DNA from 2 places in the Arthrobacter sp. 8AJ genome. Region 1 is predicted to be linked to the other one. Evidence: riboswitches for the same ligand, from Rfam matches in the RefSeq annotation. Region 1 holds a riboswitch; the other holds the start of a gene.
The links. A riboswitch is a leader RNA that binds a small molecule or an ion and turns the genes downstream of it on or off. The one in region 1 is predicted to bind S-adenosylmethionine.

Region 1 (13,602 bases):
TTCCCCGTGAACTACGCCGTCCACCTGCGCAGCATCGTCTTCCGCACCGCACCCGGGTCAAAGCTTTGGGGCGCCAGGATGGAACGGCCGGCAGCACTGGAAATAGACGGCTACGACCCCGCCTCGGAACAGGCCTGGAGCGTAGTGGTTCGCGGCGAAACGGAAATCATCGAGGACCAGGGCGTTAAGGATGCGGTGGACGCACTCGGCCTGGAACCGTGGCAGCCGGGCGAAAAGGCCCACTACGTGCGGCTGAACGCCAAAGCACTGACGGGGCGCCGGTTCCGCGTGAACCGGCCGGACATCTGGAACACCCGCCTGCAGGACCGGCGCCGCGCGTCCTTCGAATAGCGCCGCCCGGGCAATCCGCCGTCAGCAGGGCCCCGGGGTCAGGCGGCGGGGCCTGCCGCCTGCCGTGACAGCTGTGCTTCCAGCCCCGACAGCAGGATGCCAAGTCCCTGGTCAAGTTCCGCCTCGCCGTCGTACTCTGCCAGGGCGGGAGCAAGGGCACGCAGCTTGGGGAATTCCTTCGCCGGCAAACGGTGGAGCCCCAGGCGCAACAGCACCTCGTTCTCTTCCGGATCCACCACGTACTCCTGCAGCTCGTTCAGGATGTGCCCGTAGAGGAAGCCGTAGTAGGCGCGGTAGACGTGGAGGGCATCGGCCGGCGCGAATCCTGCCGAGCCCAGCAGGGACAGGATCTGTTCCAGCGGCCGCAGCGTGCCCAGGGGGCGAAGGCCCAGGGGCGTGGAAAGGGGCCGCGTGACCAACAGGGGAACCACATTGGGATGCTGCAGGGCGAGCGCCCGCAAGCTGTGGGCGATCTTCCGCAGCTGGGCTTTCCAGTCCGGGTCCGATGGATGGATGCTTAGCTGGTTGAGTACCAGCTCGGTAACCCCGTCCAGCAGTGCGGCGCGGTTCTCGGCGTAGCGGTAGAGGCTCATCGGATCCCGGCCGAGTTCCTGCCCCAGCCGGCGCATGGTCAGGGCCTCCAGGCTTTCGGCGTCCACCAACTCCAGGGCCTTGGCCAGCACAATGTCCCTGCTCAGCCTCGTTTTGGCCTGCCCGGGCTGGGAAGTGTTGGCGGAAGTCATCACAAAGGTCCTCACTGGCGGCCCTCGTCCCGAAGTAACTGGGACGGTTGCCTCATATCTGGTCTACAGGTAAAGTCTACATCGTAGACAAGATGAACTCTTGAGCTTTTCGGGACCTCTCAAGGAAAGCGGCTACACAATCCTTTGCCACCTTGTGCAGGGCATCGAGGTTCGCCGCTGGAGCCTACCGGCGGCACCACGCACCGAGCGAAGGGACGCCTCATGGCCAATTCGCAGTTTGATCTTTTCCTCCACGAAGCCACCTACGCAGACCATGCCTCGGAATCCAGCCTGGACCGCGACCGCCTCTACGGGCTGTACACCAGCTGGTGCTTCGTCAACGAGCAGCCCACCGGCACCGAGTCCAGTTTCTGGGCTGCCATGAAACACAAAGTCTCGGTTCGCCGCAACGGACTGCGCATGAAGGGGCCGGCCGCTGCGGACTACATCCTCAGCAGCTACCCGCGGCTTGTTTAAGGCCCCCCGGGCTGCCAACGGGCCGCAGGGTAACCAGCGGCGCACGATGACATGCTGTGGCACTTTTGTGCCGCAGCATTTTCATGCCCGGATGCACCCTGGAACCAGGCAAAGGAGCCGTCCCCCAGGCGGGAATCCCTAGGTGGGAATGATCCGGAAAAGGAACCTGGTGCGGACCATCACCCACAACAGGCCCAGGACCACGGCGTAGGCCGCGGTGTTGAGGAAGATGCTCTGCTGCTGGAGCGCCGGGATGTTTGTGACGACGGCGATCAGCACCACATGCATGATGAAGACATACAGCGTGGCGCGGCCCAGCGGAATCAGGAACCAGCCCAGGGCACGCTCCACCGGCTTCCAGTAAGCACTGAGGAACGCATAGGCGGCCACCACCAGGACCAGGACGTTGAACAGCCGGCCGGGCGCCAGGTAGGTCCGGCCGAAGAGTGCGTCATACATGGCCCGGTAGGAGGCGTCCGGCATGAGCGCCAGGCGGACGTCGTAGTTGTTGGCCAGGTACGGATTCCCCCAGGACAGGAAAGCCAGCGCAAACGCTGCCGCAGTGCAGGCCGCCACCACCCACGTGTGCGCCGACAACCACGCCACGATGCTGCGGCGGTAGTAGCCAACAACCAGGCCGAGGACGAAAAGCACCTGCCACACCAGCAGGGGAAACGAGTCCTCAAACTGGGATGGCAGGATCCTGAACCGGGTCACGGCGCCCACTGCGTACACGGCGAACGTCGCCAGCAAAACCCAGACGGCCTTGCCGCGGTTCAGCGCCGCAAGGATCAGCGGGCTGGCCAGCAGGAGCACCACATACAGGCCCATGACGTTGAACTGCCATGGACCGAACTGCAGCAGCACGATGGCCGGCAGCACCTGCGGCGGCACGGGGAACTGGAACAGCGACGACATGCCGGCGTAGAGGTCGTAGGTCCGGCCGGCACCGCCGTGGCCCGCGCCGCCGGTCCCCTGGTCCACGAACGTGGTCAGGGCCTCAGTGTGGAAGAACGGGAGCAGGGAAAGAAGGAAGACGCCGATCAGCACGGCCAGTGCGGTCACGTACAACTTCCCGGCCCGGCGGGACGTCAGGTCCACCACCCGGCCGAAGTCCTCCTTGGCCTTGGGCCCGTACACCATGCCCACCACCAGCCCGGAGAACAGGACGAACAGCTCCGCGCCTGACACGAAGCCCACCGCCTCCTGGGTGAGCAGCTGGAACAGTGAGGCCATGCCCAGGTGATTGACCACCACAAAGACAATGGCCAGTCCGCGCAGCAGGTCCACCCGCGAATCCCTGGTGGAAGGGTCCTGGTAGCTCCAGGACGTGGCGGTGTTGATCCGGCGGGGAACCTGCCACAGGGCCACCAGGAGGATGACCATGGCGGCACCAACGGTCCAGGGGGCGGCGCCGGAAAGCGTGTTGGCCCGCACGAAGGTACCTGTGGACGCCACATCCGTGACAGGTCCGGTGACCATCGGCGATGCCTTCAGCCTGTCCAGGGCGGCCTTGGCAATATCCGGGCTTCCGGTGAGCAGCCAGCTGATGCTTGCCACGCCGGTATCCCGCGTGCTGGTCCGTTCGTCCCACACCACGGCGGCCGTCCCGGCGAAAGCGGGTGACGTGGCAGTGGCCACCACCTGGTCCCACCAGCCCGTCTTGATGTCCGCCTCGGGCGCCCCACCGGACGCAGGGCTGTAGAAGGCCGAAGTCTGGAGGAGGAAAGGCTTTTTGCGTCCCTCCACGTAGGTGCCGTAGAAGTTTTCGCCGCCGGAGGCCGTCAGCATCTCCTGGAGTTCGCCCGGACGCGGCGTCGTGTTGACGGCGGCCCCGCCGGCAGTGTCGTCGTGATAGGCGGTCAGGCCCACCCAGTCCACGGCGTCATCGCCCGGGTAGTAGGGGGCATAGGCGCTGTCGCTTCCGTTCCAGGTCCCGTCCCCGTTCGTATCCAGGAGGGAAAACCCGTCGCTTCCCGGCTCCGGGGCATTCCGGTTCCGTTCAAAGGGGTAGTCCTTGCCCAGGTAAGGCGCCCACACCATGGCGGCCCGGCCGCCGTCGTCCTTCTTGAAGGCTGCCGCCACGGCCTGGAAAGCCTGCCGGTACGTGGCCGGCTGCTGGCCCCAGGCCACCCAGCTGGCATTCATATCGGGGGCGAACCGGACCAGCAGTTGGCCCTTGAACCCCGATGTCAGGTCGCGGACCTGGGCTGCGAACGCTTCCGCCTCCGCGGGGCCGAGCTGGTCCAGGGGCACCGACGGCTTCACCGTGAGCAGGGCGTGGGCGCCTTTGGCTGCAGTTTGCTGCAGGAAGCCGTCGATGTCATTCCGCTCCGATTCGCGGTACGGAATGGTGATGTCGTGGCCGAAGACGGCGGGGCCGGCGCCCAGCCTGTCGCTGAAGCCCGCGGCCGTATCCTCACCCCACTCGAGGACCGCCCCCAGCCACGGCTTGCCCTTGTCCGGTGCAGCAGGCGCCGCGTGTGCCGGGCCTGCCGGGACCACCAGGGCCAGTAGGACGATGAACACCGCGGCGAAAAAGGCTGCGATGGAACGCGGACGGTTCCGCGGGATGGCGGCGTGGTGGTGCCATACGTGTGCCCGCATGCTGACAAGGACCCCCCGGTACTCATTGCTCTGGATACGGGGCGGCGCCCCCGGTAAGAACTTTATCGGCCCATGGGCATAACCCGTGCCGTGACGCGGACGGCTCAATTACGGAACATGACGACGGCGGCGATGCGGCCGGGCGCGGCAGGTGTTACGTTTTTGGGGAGTAATGAGTACCGGCGCCAAGCCCTGACTTGCCGGTCGGCAACCCTCCCTTTCGCGGCGGGGTGCCTCAGGTGAATACTCGGCATATCGACCGATTCGAGCTGCAAGCGTGAGAGAAGGAGATCCGTCGTGTCCGACGCACCCGCCCTTGACGAAAGACTGTCCTACCGCCTGATTACGGGCGCGGACAACCGTGAATTCTGTGAGCGGATCTCCGCTGCACTCGCCGATGGCTACGTCCTGCACGGCAGCCCGGCGGCAACCTTCAACGGCACCACCGTCATCGTGGCGCAGGCAATCGTCCTTCCGGCCGCGATCGCTTCCGCCGACGCCGCCGTGGCCACCGCCGTGGACCAGCTCGATGCCGAATTTGAGGGCGAGTTCGACGGCGAGGGCCACGCATGAGCTACGCGGGAGACCTGACGCCGCAGGAAGCCTGGGCCAAGCTGGAGCAGGGCGCCATCCTGGTGGACGTCCGCACCGAGGGCGAATGGGCCCACATCGGCATCCCGGACACCAAGGCCACGGACAACGATCCCCTGTTCATCCAGTGGACCTTCCCCGGCGGCATCCCCAACCCGGACTTCGTCAAGGACCTCCAGGAGCAGGCGCCGGAGGATCCCCACGCGGAACTGCTGTTCCTGTGCCGGTCCGGCCAACGGTCCATCGCGGCCGCAACTGCCGCCACCCAGGCTGGCTTCACCGCCTACAGCGTGCTGGAGGGCTTCGAAGGCGAGCCCGACCGCTACGGCGAGCGGACCATCAATGGCTGGAAGAACCGCGGCCTCCCCACCAACCTCGGAAAGAACTAAGTGACCTTCAACCCAGACGCCCCCGGCTGGAACCCCGACACCCAGGCAGTCCGCGGAGGCCTGGACCGCTCCAACTTCCAGGAAACATCTGAGGCCATCTTCCTGAACTCAGGGTTCGTCTACGAATCCGCCGCGGCAGCTGAACGGGCCTTCACCGGCGAGGACGAGCGCTTTGTCTACTCCCGCTACGGCAACCCGTCCGTGGCCACCTTCCAGGAACGGCTCAGGCTGCTCGAAGGCACCGAAGCATGCTTCGCGACGGCGTCGGGCATGTCCGCCGTGTTCACCGCGCTGGGTGCCCTGCTGGCTGCGGGCGACCGGGTTGTGGCCGCCCGGTCACTGTTCGGTTCGTGCTTTGTGATCCTGAACGAGATCCTGCCACGTTGGGGTGTGGAGACGGTCTTCGTGGACGGCCCGGACCTGGACCAGTGGCGCGAAGCCCTGTCCCAGCCCACCACCGCCGTCTTCTTCGAGTCCCCGTCGAACCCCATGCAGGAGATCGTGGACATCGCCGCGGTCAGTGAACTGGCCCATGCGGCCGGGGCCACCGTAGTGGCGGACAACGTGTTCGCCACTCCCCTGCTGCAGCGCTGCGGGGACCTTGGCGCCGACGTGATCGTCTACTCCGGCACCAAGCACATCGACGGGCAGGGCAGGGTGATGGGCGGCGCCATCCTGGGCACCAAGGAATTCATCGACGGACCGGTGAAGCAGCTGATGCGCCACACCGGCCCCGCGCTTTCCGCTTTCAACGCCTGGGTCCTGACCAAGGGCCTGGAGACCATGGGCCTGCGCGTCAACCACTCCTCGGCGACCGCACTCCGGCTCGCAGAATGGCTGGAGGAACAGCCGGCGGTGAGCTGGGTGAAGTACCCGCTCCTGAAGTCGCACCCGCAGTACGGGCTGGCGGCAAAGCAGATGAGTGCAGGCGGCACTGTCCTTACCTTCGAGCTCGCTCCTTCCGGCGGACGCACGGGCAAGGAAGCGGCGTTCGCGCTGCTGGACGGGCTGCGGATCATCGATATCTCCAATAACCTCGGTGATGCAAAGTCCCTGATCACGCACCCCGCCACCACTACCCACCGCGCCATGGGCCCGGAGGGGCGGGCCGCCATCGGCCTGAGTGACGGCGTGGTCCGGCTCTCGGTGGGACTCGAGGACCCGGAGGACCTCCTCCGCGACCTGGAACAGGCGCTGAAGCAGATCTAGCGGGGGCGGGACCAGGTCCGCCTGGCCAAATACAGATGTCAGTGCCTCGTTGGATGATGTCGGTATGGGAACCAGCGGTGGTGTCGGGGTGGTGCTGGCGTCACTCGATGCCTCTGTTGCCGCCCTTGATTCGCTGAACCGTGAGGACTCTTTCCTTGCTGCCGGGGCGGGTGCTGGTGCCGGTGTGGATGTGCTGCAGCGGCGGCACGAGATCCGGCTGGAACGGCTGGAACTTATGGCGCGGCTGGAGGCGCAGCTCGCCGCGATGAAGGCGCTGGATACTGCCGAAGCCGTTGCCTTCCAGCAGGCGATGACGCCGCCGGACGCCTCGATCCAGGACCGTACTTACGCTGACCTGTCGGTGGTGGAGGAAATCGCCGGTGTCCTGACCATCAGCTCCGGCGCAGCAGGGGCGTTGGTGGAGCACTCACGCCGGATCTGCTCCCTGCCGCCCGTCATGAACGCCCTGTCCGCGGGCGCGATGTCGTGGCAGCACGCCCGGATTGTCGCCGATGAGACTGAAGGCCTCACCGCTGAGGACGCGGCGTCTCTGGTGGCGCATTTCTTCGACCCTGCCGCACCCCAGCCCGCCCGCGGCGCGGCCCCCGGCGGCCTCGTCCCGTCAAGGTTCCGGGCCAAGGTCCGTGGGTGGCGGGAACGCCACCATCCGGAATCGATCGAGAAGCGCCATGTGAAGGGGGTGGCGGATCGTCGGATGGAATACACGCCTGACCGGGATGGCATGGCCTGGGTCTCCCTCTACCTGCCCGGGGATACCGCCTGTGCCATCTGGAACCGGACCACCGCCACCGCCCGCGGACTCCAAGGCCCCGACGAAGAGCGCACCCTCACCCAACTCCGCCCCGACATCGCCGCCTCCCTGCTTCTCGGCGCCGGGAACACCACACAGACCGGGAAACCCTCCAAGGCCGGGAAGGTGCCCACCCCGCGGGCCGACGTCCTGGTCACTGTGCCGGTGTTCTCCCTCCTCGGAGCGACCGACGAACCGGCAATGCTGGACGGCTTCGGACCAATCCCGGCGTCCATGGCCCGCAACCTTGTCGCCGACGGGGCGGAATCGTTCTACCGGATCCTGATCGACCCCCGCGACGGCGCACCACTGGAGATCGGCCGGAAAAACTACCGGCTCACCGAAACCATCAAACGCTGGATCAGGCTGCGCGATACCAAGTGCACCTTCCGGGGCTGCACCAACCGCACCCCCGACAACGAAACCGACCACCTACAAGCCTGGCAACACGGCGGCACCACGGGAACCAGTAACTTGGCCCAGCTCTGCCCCAAACACCACCGGCTCAAACACCACACCAGATGGACACCGGACCCGGCCAACAAGAATGAACCACCCGGCTGGACCTCACCCACGGGCAGGCACTACAACCCAGAACACCAGGATGCCGAACCAACCCACTGGCCCCCGGGCATCCTGCCAACACACCGAAGCCCGCTGGAACAGGTCCTTCTACAGCGCCTCGCTACCTAGCACCTGCTTCGCTGCGGGTCTCTACACCTGCCGTTCTACAAGACACCTGAGGTTCTACAAGTCTGCGCGCCTGGCGGCTCTTGCCCCGTCAGGCCTGCCGGACACGCAGCAGCTCGGGCGTAGCCGCCACGTCCGCAAGGTCCAGCGCATCACGCATGGTCAGGTGGACGGCCTGCCGGACCACCGCGCCGAACCCCATGTCCTCCGGCGGTTGCCCCGCCAGGGCCTTGTCGCGGGCGCGGCGCTGTTCAGCGGACCCTGTCCCGCGGGCGATGATGTCCTCCACCCCCTGGCGGGCCAGTGCGAGCTCGCCCTGTTCGTCAAGGACGGGGGCCAGGTAATCCACCAGGGAACGCACCACATCCGCAGCCGGCGCCGGCCGGAAGTTGCCAAAGTCCAGCAGTTCGCCGCTCAACCCGGCACTGCTGGCCTGCCAGGACGCCATCCGCAGCAGGACGGTGGGAACGGGCGCAGGGTCCACGTCGTCCCGCCACTCCCGGCTGGCGGATTCCACAAGTGCCCGGACCAGCACGGCGATGAGTGCGGCGTCCCCGGCCCGGAGGCATACGTCCGCCACCCGCACCTCCACCGTGGGGTGGTTGCGGGAGAGCCGCGCGTCGAAATAGAGCATGCCCTCGTCGAGCATGACGCCGCTGTCCAGCAGCCGGGTCACCACCCGGCGGTAGGCAGGGTACGTTCCGTAGATGCCTGCCGGGCCGGCTGTGGGCCAGCGGTTCCAGGCCTGGGTGCGGTAGCTTTCGAAGCCGGTGGGGACGCCGTTCCAGAACGGCGAGTTCGCGCTCAGCGCCGTGAGGACAGCCAGCTTGTCGCGGATGCGGTCCAGGACCGCCACCCCTTCCTCCGGCGATTCGATGAAGGTGTGGACGTGGAAACCGCAGGTGAGCTGTTCCTGGGCGGTGAGGCCGAAGCGCTCCAGCATCCTGGCATAGCGCGGGTCAGGTGTGGTGTGGCTGGGCGATGCCACGGGTGAGGTGGCCAGCGCCGCCACCCTGGCTCCGTGCTTCCGGGCTGCCTGGTCGGCCAGCGCCCGGCCTGCCCGGATCTGCTCCAGCAGGCCGCCGTACTCCCGGCACGGCCGGGTCTGCGTCTCGATCTGCTCAAGCTTGAGCTCGGCACTCAGGCCCATCTCGTCGTCGTAATCCGCCTGGTTGCCGGCATGGCGGCCATCCAGGTCCACGGGAAGATCGTCTGCTGCGACGCGGTGGCTGGCGAGGAGGGCGTCGGCCAGGGCAAGCGGCTCCCCGGACTCCGGATCAACGATCAGGAGTTCTTCCTCTACGCCAAATGTACGCATACGAATATTCTGCGGCAGCGGGCGGCCATTGGAACCGTGGCCCGCCGTTCATGACGAAGCGTGAATGGGTCAGTCCTGGAAGTACTCCACCTTGGCGCCGATGGTGTTCAGCCGCTCCGCCAGGTCCTCGTAACCACGCTCGATCACATAGATGTTCCGCAGCTCGGACACACCCCGCGCTGCGAGCATGGCCAGCAGGAGGCAGGCGGCAGGCCGGAGCGCGGGCGGGCAGCCCACCTCGGCGGCGCGCCACTTGGTGGGTCCGTTGACGTAGATCCGGTGCGGGTCCAGGAGCTGCACCTGCGCGCCGAGCCGGTTCAGCTCCGTCAGGTAGATGGCGCGGTTCTCGTATACCCAGTCGTGGATCATGGTCTGGCCGTGGGCGTTCGCAGCAATGACGGCGAAGAACGGCAGGTTGTCGATATTCAGCCCGGGGAAAGGCATGGGGTGGATCTTGTCCTCCGGGGCACGCAGCTCGGAGGGTTTGGTGGTCACGTCCACCAGGCGGGTGCGGCCGTTGCGGGCCATGTACTCGCCCGAGATCTCCAGCTTCTGCCCCATCTGTCCCAGGGTGGCCAGTTCGATCTCCATGAATTCGATGGGCACCCGGCGCACGGTGACCTCGGAGTTGGTGACGATGCCGGCCGTGATGAGGCTCATGGCCTCGATGGGATCCTCGGAGGGGAAGTATTCAATCTCGGCATCGATTTCCGGCTGCCCGGTGATCTTCAACGTGGTGGTGCCAACGCCTTCAATGATGACGCCCAGCATCTGCAGGTAGAAGCACAGGTCCTGCACCATGTAGTTGGGGCTGGCGTTGCGGATCACAGTTGTTCCGGCTCGGTGCGCAGCGGCCATGATCGCATTTTCGGTGACGGTGTCCCCGCGTTCGGTGAGGACGAAGGAGCGGTCCCGGGTATCGGCGGGCGGCGCCTGCACGGTGTAGAAACCTGCGGTGGCCTCCACTGACAGGTCGAACTCGCGCAGTGCCTGCATGTGGGGCTCCACGGTCCGGGTGCCCAGGTCGCAGCCTCCCGCGTAGGGAAGCCGGTACTCACGGGACTCATCCAGCAGGGGGCCCAGAAGCATGATGACGCTGCGGGTCCGGCGTGCCGCGTCCACGTCCATGGCGTCCAGGTCCAGGACGGCAGGCCGGCGCAGGCGGAGATCCGTGTCATTGAGCCAGGTGCACTCGACGCCGATGCTGGTCAGGACCTCGACGATGCGGTTGACTTCCTCGATCCGGGCCAGGCGCCGGAGCACGGTGGTGCCCCTGTTGATCAGGCTGGCGCACAGCAGGGCGACGCCGGCGTTCTTGCTGCTGTTGACGTCGACGGCTCCGGACAGGGTGCGGCCGCCTTCCACCCGCAGGTGGGTCATCTGCGGCTTGGCCACGTTCACGATGCTGCGGTCAAAGATGTTTTCCAGCCGCTGGATCATTTTCAGGCTCAGGTTCTGCTTGCCCTGTTCCATCCGGGCCACGGCGCTCTGGCTGGTGCCAAGTTCGGCAGCCAACTGTCCCTGGGTCCACCCTTTCTCGCTCCGGGCGTCCCTCAGCATGGCGGCAACGTGTTCAGCGGTCTCCTGGGTCATACCGCGAATATATCATAAATGAGTTATCCAGCCTTTGCGGCAGCTACCCACGGGCGCGGAAGGGGGCTCCAGGATGGCGGTACCCATTCGGTGCGATAGGGAGCCCTGCCTGTCCCCCGGGCGGGTGGCTTAACTCCCCAGCCACACCATATTCCAGGTACCGGCCGTAACAGCTGCGAAAAGGGCGAGTCCGGCCACCAGGACGCCGCCTGCCACCACCCAGAGGTCCAGCGGGCTGAAGGTGGACACCCGGGCCCAGGTCCGCCGGCCGCCGCCGAAACCCCTCGCCTCCATGGTGACGGCGAGCCTCGATGCACGGCGGATGGCCTGGACCAGGAGCCCGAAACTTTGCCCGAGTGTCGCCTTCACCCGCTGCCCCAGGCTGCCCCGCGCACCTACGCCGCGGGCACGCCGCGCCATCCCGATGGTCTGCCACTCCTCGGCCATGAGCCCCACCAAACGCATCGCAGCCAGGGTTCCCAGGACGAACCGGTGCGGCAGGCGTGCCTTCTGCGCGAGCGCGTCGGCGAGGTCGGTGGGATCGGTGCAGCTCATCAGGAGCACCGCCGGGAGGGCGATCGCAAAACCGCGCAGCAGGAATCCTATGCCGAGCTGGAGGGAACCCTCGCTCATGGTCCAGATGCCGGCGTCGAGCAGGATCCTGCCGCTGTCCGGCGCCAGGATGGAGGTGCTCCAGCCTCCCACGGCAGCGGCGAGGATCAGCGGCCAGCCGCGCTGCCACAGCAGGGACAAGGTGAGGCCTGCCAGGGGAAACAGCAGAAGTTCGAACACCAGGGCCACGGACGCGGACACCCAGTCGATGGACAGCGCCAGGACGGCCGTGATGAGCAGGACGGCCGCGAACTTGCTCAAGGGGTTGGCGCGGGCCAGGAGGGCGTGGTTGCCGCTCAAGGTGAGTTGCTGCCTCATGGCGCCACCGCTTCCGCCACGGCCATCCGCAGTTCCGCCCCGCCCAGCGCCTCCGTGAATTCGGCATCATGGGTCACGGCTACCACCGCGGTGCCGGCATCAAGGAGCTCGGACAGGAACGATGCCAGCTCGGCCCAGGTATTGGCATCCTGGCCGAACGTGGGCTCGTCCAGGATCAGCACCTGGGGGCTGGCGGCAAGGACGGTGGCCACGGACAACCGCCGCTTCTCACCGCCGGAGAGCGTATAGGGGTTGGCGTCCACCAGCTGGGTAAGGCGCAGCCGCTCCAGCAGTTCCTCAACGCGGTCCTCGCCGTGCCCCAGGTGCCGGGGGCCGAAGAGCAGCTCGTCAAGGACCTTTCCGGTGACGAACTGGTGCTCCGGCTCCTGGAACACCGTGCCCACCCGCGAAATCAGCTGCTCGGCCTTCCACTTGTACGGATCGACGCCGGCACCGCGGCTGAGGTCCAGCGTCGCGGACACTTTTCCGGACACCGGCTCAAGCAGCCCTGCGAGGGTCAGCGCGAACGTGGACTTGCCGGCACCGTTGGCGCCGGTGATGGCAAGGGCCTGCCCGGCACGGACCTGCGCGGCCACGCCTTCCTGGACCGGGACCGGCGGGATCTTCCGGAAGCCTTTGCGGCGGGGGCGTTCGCGGGAGACGCCCAGCTGCTCTGCGGCCAGCAGGAGGCTGCCTGCACCGGGAGCCGGGAGGGCGGCGCGGGCGCGTGTGGCCGGCACATACCCGGGCACCCAGACGCCGGCAGCGGCCAGCATGGTCCGCGCCTCCGTAAGGACGCGGTCCGGCGGCCCGTCCAGGAGCACTGCAGGATCCGCGGCGGAGCCGGGCTGCAGGACCACGATCCGGTCCACGAGGTCCTTCCAGACGGACACCCGGTGCTCCACCACCACCAGCGTCGCCCCGGTTTTGTCCAGGGAGCGGGCCACGGCGTCGCGGACCTCCAGCACGCCGTCCGGGTCCAGGTTGGCGGTGGGCTCGTCCAGCAGGATCAGTCCGGGACGCATTGCCAGGATGCCCGCCAGCGCCAGGCGCTGCTTTTGGCCGCCGGAGAGGGCCGACGTCGGGTGGTCCAGCGGGAGGTGGGCGAGCCCGACGTCGGCAAGTGCCTCGTGAACGCGCGGCCAGATGGCGTCGCGGGGCACCGCAAGGTTTTCGGCGCCGAAGGCGACGTCGTCCCCCACCCGCGACAGGACCACCTGGGTCTCCGGGTCCTGCTGCATGAGGCCGGCGCGGCCGCGCCGTGCCCGTGGCGGGGCTCCGTCCACCAGCAGCGAACCGGACTCGTCGGCGTCGCCTGCCTCGCCGTCGTCGTTGATGTCGCCCAGGACGCCGGCAAGGGCGTGCAGCAGCGTGGACTTCCCGGCGCCGGAAGGCCCCAGCAGGAGCACCCGCTCCCCGGGGGCGATGTCCAGGTCAAGGCCGTGGACGGCGGGCTTGGCCCGTCCGGCGTGCCGCCATCCCCAGCCGCGGGCGGCGATGGCGGCAGGCCGGACCGTGCCGGAGGCATCCTGGGAGGGTGCCATCAGGAGAAGACGGGCTCCGTGGCAGCCTTGCGGGACGCGAAGGAGCTCAGCACGCCGGTGCGGGCCAGGCCGCGGGTGGCAAGCCAGGACAAAGCGCCCGCCAGGATGGCCCCGGAAAGGGTGGTCAGCACGATGTAGGCGAGCTTGTCCGCGCCGGAGTAGGCAATGTTCCAGCCCCACGGGGCAAACGAGTCATTCAGGCCGCAGAAGAACCCTGCCGCGGCGCCGGCCAGCAGCGATACAGGCAGGTTGAACTTGCGGTAGACGAAGATCGCGAAAATGATTTCCGCGCCCAGGCCCTGGATGAAACCCGAAAACAGGACCGAGGCGCCGTACTGGGAACCCATCA
Region 2 (3,119 bases), 2.2 Mb from region 1:
AAAGCCGGACCAGGCCCGGGTGCACGCCGGCCACAACCTGCTGCTCCGGCGAGAGCTGGCTGTGCGTGGTGGACGCGGGGTGGATGACCAGGGAGCGGACGTCGCCGATGTTGGCCACGTGGGAATGCAGCTCCAGGGCGTCGACGAAGCGCTTGCCCGCCTCTGCCCCGCCGGCCAGGTTGAAGGCCACGACGGCGCCCGTCCCCTTGGGTCCGTACTTGCGGCCACGCTCGTACCAGGGGCTGGAGGGCAGCCCCGCGTAGGCGACGGATTCGACGTCGTCCCTTGCCTCCAGCCAGCGCGCCACTTCCGTGGCGTTCGCAACGTGGCGCTCCACCCGCAGACTCAACGTCTCCAGGCCCTGGGAAATCAGGAACGCGTTGAAGGGCGAGACGGCTGAGCCGAGGTCGCGCAGCAACTGCACACGGGCCTTGAGGATGTAGGAGAGATTGGCGCCGAGTGCGCCGCCTTCACCGAGATCGCGGGCGTAGACCAGGCCGTTGTAGGTGGGGTCCGGGGTGTTGAAGCCGGGGAACCGTTCCGGATCCTTGCCGAAATCGAACTTGCCGGAATCGACGATGACTCCGGCAATGGCCGAGCCGTGGCCGCCCAGGTACTTGGTGGCCGAGTGCAGGACAATATCCGCACCCCACTCCAGCGGGCGGATCAGGTAAGGGGTGGACAAGGTGTTGTCCACGATGAGAGGAACTCCGGCCTGGTGGGCCACCTCGGAGATGCCTTCGATGTCCAGGACATCCTGGCGCGGGTTGGAGACCACTTCACCGAAGAAGAGCTTGGTGTTGGGCTGCACGGCATCGCGCCACTGGTCCAGGTTGTCCGGATCGGCCACGAAGGTCACCGAGATGCCGAACTTCTTCAGCGTGTGCGCGAACAGGTTGTAGGTTCCGCCGTAAAGGCTGGGGCTGGCCACGATGTGGTCCCCTGCCTCGGCGATGTTCAGGACAGCGAAGGTTTCGGCGGCCTGCCCGGAGCTCAGCAGCAGCGCGGCCAGGCCTCCTTCGAGGCTGGCAATCCGTTGCTCGACGGCGTCCTGGGTGGGATTGCCGATGCGGGTATAGATGGGCGCAAGTTCAGCCAGGGCAAAACGGTTGGCGGCGCTTTCAGCGCTGGGAAACACGAATGACGTGGTCTGGTAGATGGGCAGGGCGCGGGCACCCGTGGCGCTGTCCGCCGCCTGGCCTGCATGGATCTGGCGGGTTTCGAAGGACCATCCGTTGGACATCCAAATCTCCTTTGACATGGGCCCGGCATGCTCACCGGCAGTACGGGCCGCGCTTGCTCCCGGCTGTTGCCGAAGAGCCAGGTCTTCACCCGGGGCACCCCACCGCGGATGGAGGGTTGCCGGCCAGCGAGCCGGGGCTTGGCGCTGGCACTCATGACCTGGGCCCAGTCTAGGAACCGGACGGTTGCCGTGGACAGCATTGTGACGAACATGGTCTTCCGGCCACTGTCTCGGCTGAATAACGGGGGCGCCGGGCGCCACAAATGCTAGTAAGGGTACCCTTAGCTGAGAGCCTGATCACAAAGTGCCAAGATGTTCGCATGCGCATGGATCACGTCTCTTACGCCTGTGAACACGATGGCCTCGCGGCCACTACCGAACGTATTGCAACTGCCCTCGGCGTTGAGGCAGTGAAGGGTGGCGTACACCCCCGCTTCGGAACCCGGAATATGATCATCCCGCTCGCCGGCCACAAGTACCTCGAAGTCGTTGAGGTCCTGGACCACCCGGCATCGGACAAGGCACCGTTCGGACAGGCAGTACGTGCCCGCTCCGCTGCTGGTGGCGGATGGATGGGCTGGTGCGTCGAAGTGGACGACCTCGCCCCCTTCGAGGAACGCCTGGGCCGCGCCGCCGTGAACGGCAACCGCAAGTTCCCGGACGGCCGCGAACTGGTCTGGAAGCAGATTGGCATCCTGGGCCTCATCGCCGATCCCCAGGTGCCGTACATGCTCAAGTGGGAGGGCGATCCCTCGCTCCACCCGTCCCACGCGTACGAGAGCAACCTCAAGATGAGCTGCCTGACCATCGCCGGTTCCGCCTCGCGCGTCACCGAGTGGCTGGGTGAGCCGGTGGAGAAGCCGCTCGAGGACGTTGCGGTGGAGTGGGTCGCCCCGCACGGAACCCCGGGCATCCTCTCGGTCACCTTTGAAACCTCCAACGGAGCCGTCACCATCTGACCCTCCCCCGTTCCTCCCCGGATTTCTTCGGGGAGGTCCCCGGGTTGTGCCCGGGCAAACTTCGGCCGCCATTGGGTGGTGACAACGGCGTCACCACCCAATGGCGGCCGAATTAATTTAAGAAGCTGCCCCCTGCGCCGTTATGAGGGACGCCAGCATGAACCGCGCACACTTTGAATGTCAGTGCCTCGTTGCATGATGTGGCTATGGGAATCAGCGGTGGTGTTGAGGTGGCTTTGGAGGGTGTTCGTTCCTCTGTTGCTGCTCTCGATGCGCTTGATTTCGAAGATACTTCCCTGGCTGCCGGCGCCGGCATTGGTTCCCGTGTTGACGTGCTTCAACGGCGGTATGAGATCCGGCTGGAACGGCTGGAGGTTGCGGCCCGGCTGGAGGCGCAGCTCGCCGCGATGAAGGCGCTGGATACTGCCGAAGCCGTTGCCTTCCAGCAGGCGATGACGCCGCCGGACGCCACTGTCCAGGACCGCACTTACGCGGACATGTCGGTGGTGGAGGAGATCGCCGGGGTGCTGACCATCAGCTCCGCGGCCGCGGGCGCTTTGGTGGAGCACTCACGCCGGATCTGCTCCCTGCCGCTGGTGTTCGATGCACTGTCCGCCGGGGACATGTCCTGGCAGCACGCCCGCATCATTGCCGACGAAACCGAAGTCCTCACCACTGAGGGCGCGGCGTCGCTGGCGGCGCACTTCTTCGACCCTGACGCACCCCAGCCCGCCCGCGGCGCCACCCCCGGCGAGCTCGCACCGTCCCGGTTCCGAGCCAAGGTCCGTGGCTGGCGGGAACGCCACCATCCAGAATCGATCGAGAAACGCCATGTGATGGGGGTGGCCGACCGGCGGATGGAATACACCCCCGACAAGGACGGCATGGCCTGGGTCTCCCTCTACCTCCCCGGGGAC

Region 2: linked by a shared signal. The riboswitch ahead of BACI349Y_RS12840 (bifunctional o-acetylhomoserine/o-acetylserine sulfhydrylase) and the one ahead of BACI349Y_RS02555 (DUF1737 domain-containing protein) in region 1 are both predicted to bind S-adenosylmethionine.

What each region holds. Positions count from the first base shown of each region.
Region 1 is NZ_LR733289.1:554,543-568,144, reverse strand. It holds gene BACI349Y_RS02575 (pyridoxamine 5'-phosphate oxidase family protein) at 1-351, shown strand, start outside; gene BACI349Y_RS02570 (TetR/AcrR family transcriptional regulator C-terminal domain-containing protein) at 390-1,094, opposite strand; gene BACI349Y_RS02565 (hypothetical protein) at 1,317-1,571, shown strand; gene opgC (OpgC domain-containing protein) at 1,710-4,178, opposite strand; SAM riboswitch class IV at 4,347-4,462, shown strand; gene BACI349Y_RS02555 (DUF1737 domain-containing protein) at 4,476-4,751, shown strand; gene BACI349Y_RS02550 (rhodanese-like domain-containing protein) at 4,748-5,158, shown strand; gene BACI349Y_RS02545 (O-succinylhomoserine sulfhydrylase) at 5,159-6,367, shown strand; gene BACI349Y_RS02540 (HNH endonuclease signature motif containing protein) at 6,432-7,871, shown strand; gene BACI349Y_RS02535 (glutamate--cysteine ligase 2) at 7,960-9,186, opposite strand; gene BACI349Y_RS02530 (UDP-N-acetylglucosamine 1-carboxyvinyltransferase) at 9,256-10,779, opposite strand; gene BACI349Y_RS02525 (energy-coupling factor transporter transmembrane component T family protein) at 10,909-11,709, opposite strand; gene BACI349Y_RS02520 (ABC transporter ATP-binding protein) at 11,706-13,253, opposite strand; gene BACI349Y_RS02515 (ECF transporter S component) at 13,253-13,602, opposite strand, start outside.
Region 2 is NZ_LR733289.1:2,747,705-2,750,823, forward strand. It holds gene BACI349Y_RS12840 (bifunctional o-acetylhomoserine/o-acetylserine sulfhydrylase) at 1-1,243, opposite strand, end outside; SAM riboswitch class IV at 1,288-1,402, opposite strand; gene BACI349Y_RS12845 (VOC family protein) at 1,564-2,202, shown strand.